DNA from 2 places in the Actinomadura luteofluorescens genome. Region 2 is predicted to be linked to the other one. Evidence: predicted binding sites of a transcription regulator. Region 2 holds the regulator's gene; the other holds the start of a gene.
What was found. Region 2 encodes HrcA, which represses chaperone genes, less so after heat shock. Its sites were predicted from a motif close to TTGGCACTCTCNNNNNGAGAGTGCCAA; they were not measured.
Positions count from the first base shown of each region.

Region 1: the regulator HrcA is predicted to act here: its motif matches at 2,311-2,337, upstream of groES (co-chaperone GroES).

Region 1 is NZ_JACCBA010000001.1:5,548,201-5,551,994, reverse strand. Features, by position in the region: gene groL (chaperonin GroEL) at 164-1,792, opposite strand; gene groES (co-chaperone GroES) at 1,878-2,186, opposite strand; gene BJY14_RS25900 (class I SAM-dependent methyltransferase) at 2,453-3,688, shown strand.
Region 2 is NZ_JACCBA010000001.1:1,918,594-1,922,387, forward strand. Features, by position in the region: gene BJY14_RS08730 (16S rRNA (uracil(1498)-N(3))-methyltransferase) at 1-416, opposite strand, end outside; gene dnaJ (molecular chaperone DnaJ) at 523-1,656, opposite strand; gene hrcA (heat-inducible transcriptional repressor HrcA) at 1,657-2,667, opposite strand; gene BJY14_RS08745 (DUF3097 domain-containing protein) at 2,871-3,683, shown strand; gene hemW (radical SAM family heme chaperone HemW) at 3,720-3,794, opposite strand, start outside.

The sequences.
Region 1 (3,794 bases), 3.6 Mb from region 2:
TGCGGGAGCGAACCTGGAGTTACTACGCGTCGTGGTCATCGCGCTGCCGGGCGTGGCGGACTTCTCCATGGCGAGACCCCGGACGCGGCGAGACCCCCGCCCGGACGGACGGGGGTCTCGCCTACGCTCTCCCGGCGGGACGGGCCCGCCGGGTCGGCCGATCTCAGTGGCCGTGACCGTGACCGTGGCCGTGACCGCCGCCGGCGGCCTCCTCGGCCTCCTCCGGCTTGTCGACCACGAGCGCCTCGGTGGTGAGCAGCATGCCCGCGATGGAGGCGGCGTTGGTGACCGCCGAGCGGGTGACCTTCACCGGGTCGATGACGCCCTGGGCGATCAGGTCGCCGTACTCGCCGGTGGCGGCGTTGTAGCCGTGCCCGGCCTGCAGCTCCTCCACCTTGGAGACGACGACGTAGCCCTCCTGGCCGGCGTTCTCGGAGATCCAGCGCAGCGGCTCGGGCAGCGCGCGGCGGACCGCCTCGGCGCCGGTGGCCTCGTCGCCGGACAGGCCGAGGGCGCCGAAGCCCTCCTTGGCGACGTGCACCAGGGCGCTGCCGCCGCCGGAGACGATGCCCTCCTCGATGGCCGCGCGGGTCGCCGAGATGGCGTCCTCCAGGCGGTGCTTCTTCTCCTTCAGCTCCACCTCGGTGGCGGCGCCGACGCGCAGCACGCAGACGCCGCCGGCCAGCTTGGCCAGGCGCTCCTGCAGCTTCTCGCGGTCCCAGTCGGAGTCGCTGTTCTCGATCTCCACCTTGATCTGGTTGATCCGGGCGGAGACCTCGTCCGCCGCACCCTCGCCGTCGACGACGGTGGTGGCGTCCTTGGTGACGGTGATCCGGCGGGCGCGGCCGAGGTCCTCCAGCCCGATCGAGTCGAGCTTGAGGCCGATGGCCTCGCTGACGACCTGGCCGCCGGTCAGGGTGGCCATGTCGCCGAGCATCGCCTTGCGGCGGTCGCCGAAGCCGGGGGCCTTCACCGCGACGGACAGGAAGGTGCCGCGGATCTTGTTGGCCACCAGCAGCGCCAGGGCCTCGCCCTCGACGTCCTCGGCCACCACGAGCAGCGGCTTCTTGGTCTGGGCGACCTTCTCGGCCAGCGGCAGGAACTCCTGCACGTTGGAGATCTTGCCGTCCACGATCAGCACGTAGGCGTCCTCCAGGACGGCCTCCATGCGCTCGTGGTCGGTCACCATGTGCGGCGACAGGTAGCCCTTGTCGAACTGGAGGCCCTCGGTGAACTCCAGCTCGAGGCCCATCGTGTGGGCCTCCTCGACGGTGATGACGCCGTCCTTGCCGACCTTCTCGAACGCCTCGGCGATCAGCTCGCCGATCTGCGGGTCCTGCGCGGAGATGGTCGCGACGTGCGCGATCTCGCCCTTCTCCTCGACCTCGCGCGCCGTCTTCAGCAGCTGGTCGGAGACGTACTGGGCGGCCGCGTCGATGCCGCGCTTGAGGGCGAGCGGCGAGGCGCCGGCCGCCACGTTGCGGGTCCCTTCGCGGACCAGCGCCTGCGCGAGGACGGTCGCCGTGGTGGTGCCGTCGCCCGCGATGTCGTTGGTCTTGGTCGCCACTTCCTTGGCGAGCTGGGCCCCGAGGTTCTCGTAGGGGTCCTCCAGCTCCACCTCGCGGGCGATGGTGACGCCGTCGTTGGTGATCGTCGGCGCGCCGAACTTCTTGTCGATGACGACGTTGCGGCCGCGCGGGCCGATCGTCACCTTGACGGCGTCCGCGAGAGCGTTGACGCCGCGCTCAAGAGCCCGGCGAGCGTCCTCCTCGAACTCCAGGATCTTCGCCATGCGGATACTCCTCTTTCACGCGATCCGCCCCGGCGGGCCGCCCGAAGGCGGCGCCGACCGGGGCGGGTGCATCACGTCTCGGTGATTACTTCTCGATGACCGCGAGCACGTCGCGGGCCGAGAGGACGAGGTACTCCTCGCCGTTGTACTTGACCTCGGTGCCGCCGTACTTGCTGTAGAGCACGACCTCGCCGACCTTGACGTCGACGGGGACGCGCTCGCCCTTGTCGTCGACGCGACCCGGACCAACGGCAAGGACGGTGCCCTCCTGGGGCTTCTCCTTGGCGGTGTCCGGGATCACCAGGCCCGACGCGGTGGTGGTCTCGGCCTCAAGCGGCTGGACGACGATGCGGTCCTCAAGCGGCTTGAGAACAACCTTGGTGGCGGTCGTCACGATCTGACCTCCCCTTCGATTGGTCCTCGGCCGGCCATGGATGACCGACCAGCACATGTGACAGAAGAGGCGACCCTGGACCGGCCTGCCGTCGCGGGTGCCAGACCGACCTTCGTCGCTGTAGTTGGCACTCTACCCTTGAGAGTGCCAACCGCGAGACTATTCCGTGCCCGTTGGCCCGTCAACACGGACACGAGCCCGCCCCGCGGCCGCCTCCGGACGTTCACCGGCGGCCGGCCACCGGCCCTGCCGCTAACTTCCACCCTATGGACATCGCGGCGTTCCGGGCCCTGCACACTCCCTCCGGCCAGGCGCTCCTCCAGGAGGCGGCCGAGGCGGACGTGAGGGAGGACGGGCTGCTCGCCACGGCGTCGCGGCTGCGCGAGCGGCACGATCCGCCGCTCGTGGCCGCCGCGCTGACGCAGGTCCGGTTGCGGAAAAAGGCCCGGGCCAAGTTCGGCGCCGAGGCCGACCGCATGTACTTCACGCAGGCGGGGCTGGAGCAGTCGACCCGGGCGAGCGTGGCGGCCTACCGTGCCGGACGGTTCGCCGACCGGCTGCCCGCCGGGCGCGTGCTGGAGCTGGGGTGCGGGATAGGCGCCGACCTCATCGCCCGAGCGCGCGCGGGACTGGCCGGAGTAGGCGTGGAACTGGACCCGTTGACCGCTGAGGTGGCCCGCGCCAACGTGGCGGCCTTCGGGCTGGACGGCCTGGCCTCCGTACGGGTCGGGGACGCCACGAAGGAGGATCCGTCCGGATTCGACGGGGTCTTCGCCGACCCTGGACGTCGCACGGCGCGGGGCCGCGTCTTCGATCCCCGCTCTTACGAGCCGCCGCTCGACGTCGTCCTGGCCATGGCCGGCCAGACGCCCGCGGCCTGCGTGAAGGTCGCGCCGGGCATCCCGCATGAGGCCGTCCCGGACGACGCAGAGGCCGAGTGGGTCTCGGTCGGGGGTGACGTCAAGGAGGCGGCCCTCTGGCTGGGCGGGCTGGCCGGCGACGTGCGGCGGCGAGCCACTCTCCTCTCGTCCGAGACCCACCTCTCGGATAGAGGGCCCCAGGTGTGGACCCTGACTCCTCAGGGGCCGGACGTCCCGGACGTACGGGCGTGGGGCCGTTACCTGTACGAGCCTGACGGCGCCGTGATCCGTGCCCATCTGGTCGGCGAAGTCGCGGATCTGGTCGACGGCGGCCTGGCCGACCCCCACATCGCGTACGTCACGTCCGACGAGCTGCGCCCGACGCCCTTCGCCTCCGCCTACGAAGTGGAGGACGTCATGCCGTTCTCCGTGAAGCGGCTGCGCGCCGAGCTGCGCCGCCGCGAGATCGGCGTGCTGACCGTCAAGAAGCGCGGCTCCGCCGTCGACGTCGACCGGCTCCGCCGCGACCTCGGCTTCGGGGGGCGCCGCACGGGACGCGGCGCCCGGGAGCTGACCCTCGTGGTGACGCGCGTGGGACGGGATCCCGTCGCCCTTCTGACGCACGCCGTCCCCGGGAGCTGACCGGCCGGCCGGCGGGGCCTGACCCGCCCGGAACGGGCGCCGTCCGGCAACCCTGCCCAAAGATCTTCCAGTCGGCGGCGCAACGCCAAGCGGGAGGGGGCGACGC
Region 2 (3,794 bases):
TTGCCGGCCTCGCGGGCGGTCGCGCGCCAGCGCCCGAGGGCCTTGTCGCGGCGCTCCGGACGCCAGCGGGTGACGCAGCGGGACGCCGACCACGGGACGATCTCGTCCACGCCGACCTCGGTCATGGTCTCGACCGCGAGCTCGCCCCGGTCGCCCTTGGGGAGGGCCTGGACGACCACGAGGCGGGGCGCGGGCGGCGGCTCCCGGTGCCGGGCCCGCACGTCCAGCGTGAGGGACGCCCGGTCGGCCGCGGCGACGACGCACTCGGCCAGCAGGCCCTCGCCGTCGGTCAGGTCGACCCGCTCCCCCGGCCGCAGCCGCCGCACGGCCGCCGCGTGCCGTCCCTCGGGCCCGTCCAGCAGGACGCGGTCGCGCTCCAGCGCGTCCGTCCCGGCGAGAAAGACCGGCGGGCTCACCCGAGCCGTCCGAGGGACGCGGAGTCCCGGCCGACGTCGCCCATCCCTGCCACCGTGCTCCTCAATCGCCGCGGCGGCCCTCCCGGTAGGCCGCCGCCACCTCGCTTCAGTGCTGGTTGAAGACGTCCTTGAGGCGGGAGAACACGCCGCGCTGCCCGGGGGCGAACCTGCCGGGCGGGCGCTCCTCGCCGCGCAGCACCGCGAGCCGCCGCAGCAGCTCCTCCTGCTCCTCGTCGAGCTTGTGCGGCGTCTCCACGTTGACGTGGATCATCAGGTCGCCGCGGCCGCTCTCGTTGAGGTGCCGGACGCCCCGGTTGTAGAGCGTGATGACCTGCCCCGACTGCGTGCCGGGCTTGATGTCGACGCTCTCGGCGGCGTCCAGCGTCTCGATGGTGACGCTGGTACCGAGCGCCGCCGCCGTCATCGGGATCTCGACCGTGCAGTGCAGGTCGTCGCCCTCCCGCTCGAAGATCGCGTGGGGCTTCTCCACGATCTCCAGGAACAGGTCGCCGGGCGGGCCGCCGCCCGGGCCCACCTCGCCCTCGCCGGCGAGCTGGATGTGGATGCCGTTCTCCACGCCGGCCGGGATCTTGACCTTGACGGTGCGCCGGGTGCGGACCCGGCCGTCGCCGGAGCACTCGGTGCACGGGTTGCGGATCACCGATCCGAAGCCGCCGCACGCCGGGCACGGCCGCGCCGTCATGACCTGGCCGAGGAACGAGCGCTGGACCTGCTGCACCTCGCCGCGGCCGTGGCACGTCTCACACGTGTCCGGGTGGGTGCCGGGCGCGCAGCCCGACCCCTCGCAGGTCGTGCAGGCCACCGCCGTGTCGATGGACAGCTCCCGGGTGGTGCCGAACGCCGTCTCCGCGAGGTCGAGCTCGACCCGCAGCGTCGCGTTGCGGCCGCGCCGGGCGCGCGACCGCGGGCCCCGCGAGGTCGCGGTGCCGAAGAAGGCGTCCATGATGTCGCTGAACGGGAACCCGGCGCCGCCGAACCCGCCGGCGCCCGCCCCGCCCGCGGACGCGAACGGGTCCGCGCCGAGGTCGTACATCTCGCGCTTCTTGGGGTCGGAGAGCACCTCGTAGGCCTGGGTGATCTCCTTGAACCGCTCCTGGGTCTCCGGATCCGGGTTGACGTCCGGGTGGAGTTCCCGCGCGAGCCGGCGGTAGGCCTTCTTGACCTCGTCGGCGCTGGCGTCCCGCCGGACGCCCAGGGTCGCGTAGTAGTCGTTCGCCACTTACGACCCCGCCAGGATCTGTCCCACGTAGCGTGCCACTGCCCGTACCGCTCCCATCGTGCTGGGGTAATCCATGCGTGTCGGCCCGAGCACTCCCAGCCGGGCCAGAGTGAGGTCGCCCACCCCGTAGTCGGCGGCGACGACCGAGGTCGACTTGAGCCCCAGGTCGGGGTTCTCGGTGCCGATCCGCACCGTAACTGTAGAGGAGTCGCCGGTCTCGCCGAGCAGCCGCATGAGGACCACCTGCTCCTCCAGCGCCACCAGCACCTCCCGCAGGCTCTGCGAGAAGTCCACGGCGGCGAGGTTGGCCGCCCCGGCGAAAACGATCTTCTCCTCGTGCTTCTCGACGAGCGTCTCCAGCAGCACCGACAGCACCGCCGCCGCGACCGGGCGCTCGTCCGGGCCCACCTTGTCGGGCAGGTCCGCGACGGCCTCCGGGACCTCGCCGAAGCCGAGCCCGTCCAGGCACGTGTTGAGCAACGCCCGCAGGTGCCCGATCGATTCCTCGGAGATCTTCCCGGTCTCGATGACGCGCTGCTCCACCCGGCCGGTGTTGGTGATCAGGACGAGCAGCAGCCGCCCCTCCGCCACCGGGACCAGCTCCACGTGCCGCACCGCCGAGCGGGTCAGCGACGGGTACTGCACCACCGCGACCTGCCGGGTCAGCTGCGCGAGCAGCCGCACCGTCCGCCCGACGACGTCGTCGAGGTCGTACGCCCCGGACAGGAACGTCTCGATGGCGCGGCGCTCGGCGATCGACAGCGGCTTGATCGTGGAGAGCCGGTCGACGAACAGCCGGTAGCCCTTGTCGGTGGGGACGCGCCCGGCGCTGGTGTGGGGCTGGGCGATGTAGCCCTGCTCCTCCAGCACCGCCATGTCGTTGCGGATGGTCGCGGGCGAGACCCCGAGGTTGTGCCGGTCGGCCAGCGCCTTGGAGCCCACCGGCTCGTTGGTGGAGACGTAGTCCTCGACGATGGCGCGCAGGACCGCTAGTTTCCGGTCGTCCAGCACGATGTCACCTCCTTCGTCCGGCCGGCCGTGCTACTGGCACTCCATGCTTTCGAGTGCCAAGTCTACGGCCCGGAAGGCCCGGCTGGAGCGCCCCCTCGTTCTCCGCATGGCTGCGTGATCCTACCCGGCCGGGAGACCGGCGCCACGCCGAGGAACGCGGGGCGCCGCCGCGCGGGCGTCCCGCCCGGTTAATGTGCGGACCTGTGCGGAGTAAGAACTACGGAAACGACGTGCTGGGCGGCGACTGGCGCAGGCCCCGCAAGGGGCAGATCCCCGAGGTCCCCGCCGAGCCGGGCCTGGTCGCCGAAGACCCCGACAGCGGTTTCTGCGGCGCCGTGGTGGGCTGCGACAAGTTCGGCGTCACGCTGGAGGACCGGTTCGGCAAGCGCCGGGTGTTCCCGCTGACCAGGTCCGGGTTCCTCATCGACGGCAAGCCGGTCACCCTCGTCCGGCCGGCCGCCGCGCCCGCCGGCCCCGCGCGGTCCGCCTCGGGCTCGATCGCCGTCCAGGGGCTGAGGGCGCAGGTCGCCAAGGAGAGCCGCATCTACGTGGAGGGCCTCCACGACGCCGAGCTGGTCGAGAAGATCTGGGGCCACGACCTCCGCGTCGAGGGCGTCGTCGTCGAGTACCTCGAAGGCGTCGACGACCTGCCCGCGATCGTCGACGAGTTCGCCCCCGAGGAGGGACGGCGCCTCGGCGTCCTGGTCGACCACCTCGTGGAAGGGTCCAAGGAGTCCCGGATCGCCGCCCAGGTCACCTCGCCGTACGTCCTCGTCGCCGGTCACCCGTTCATCGACATCTGGGAGGCCGTCAAGCCCGCGGCCGTCGGCATCCGCGCCTGGCCCCGCGTCCCCCGGGGCATCCCCTGGAAGGAAGGCGTGATCGCCGAACTCGGCTGGGGCGACGACACGGGCGCCACCTGGAAACGCATCCTCGGGTCGGTGAACACCTTCACCGACCTGGAACCCGCCCTCCTGGGCCGCGTAGAGGAACTCATCGACTTCGTGACGGTGTAGGCCCAGGCGTCCTTCACGCGGGTCTTCGGCCGCGGGTCAGGTCAGGGCTCGGACTACCGCGTCGGCCAGGAGGCGGCCTTTCAGGGTGAGGATGGCCCGGCCCTGTTCGTA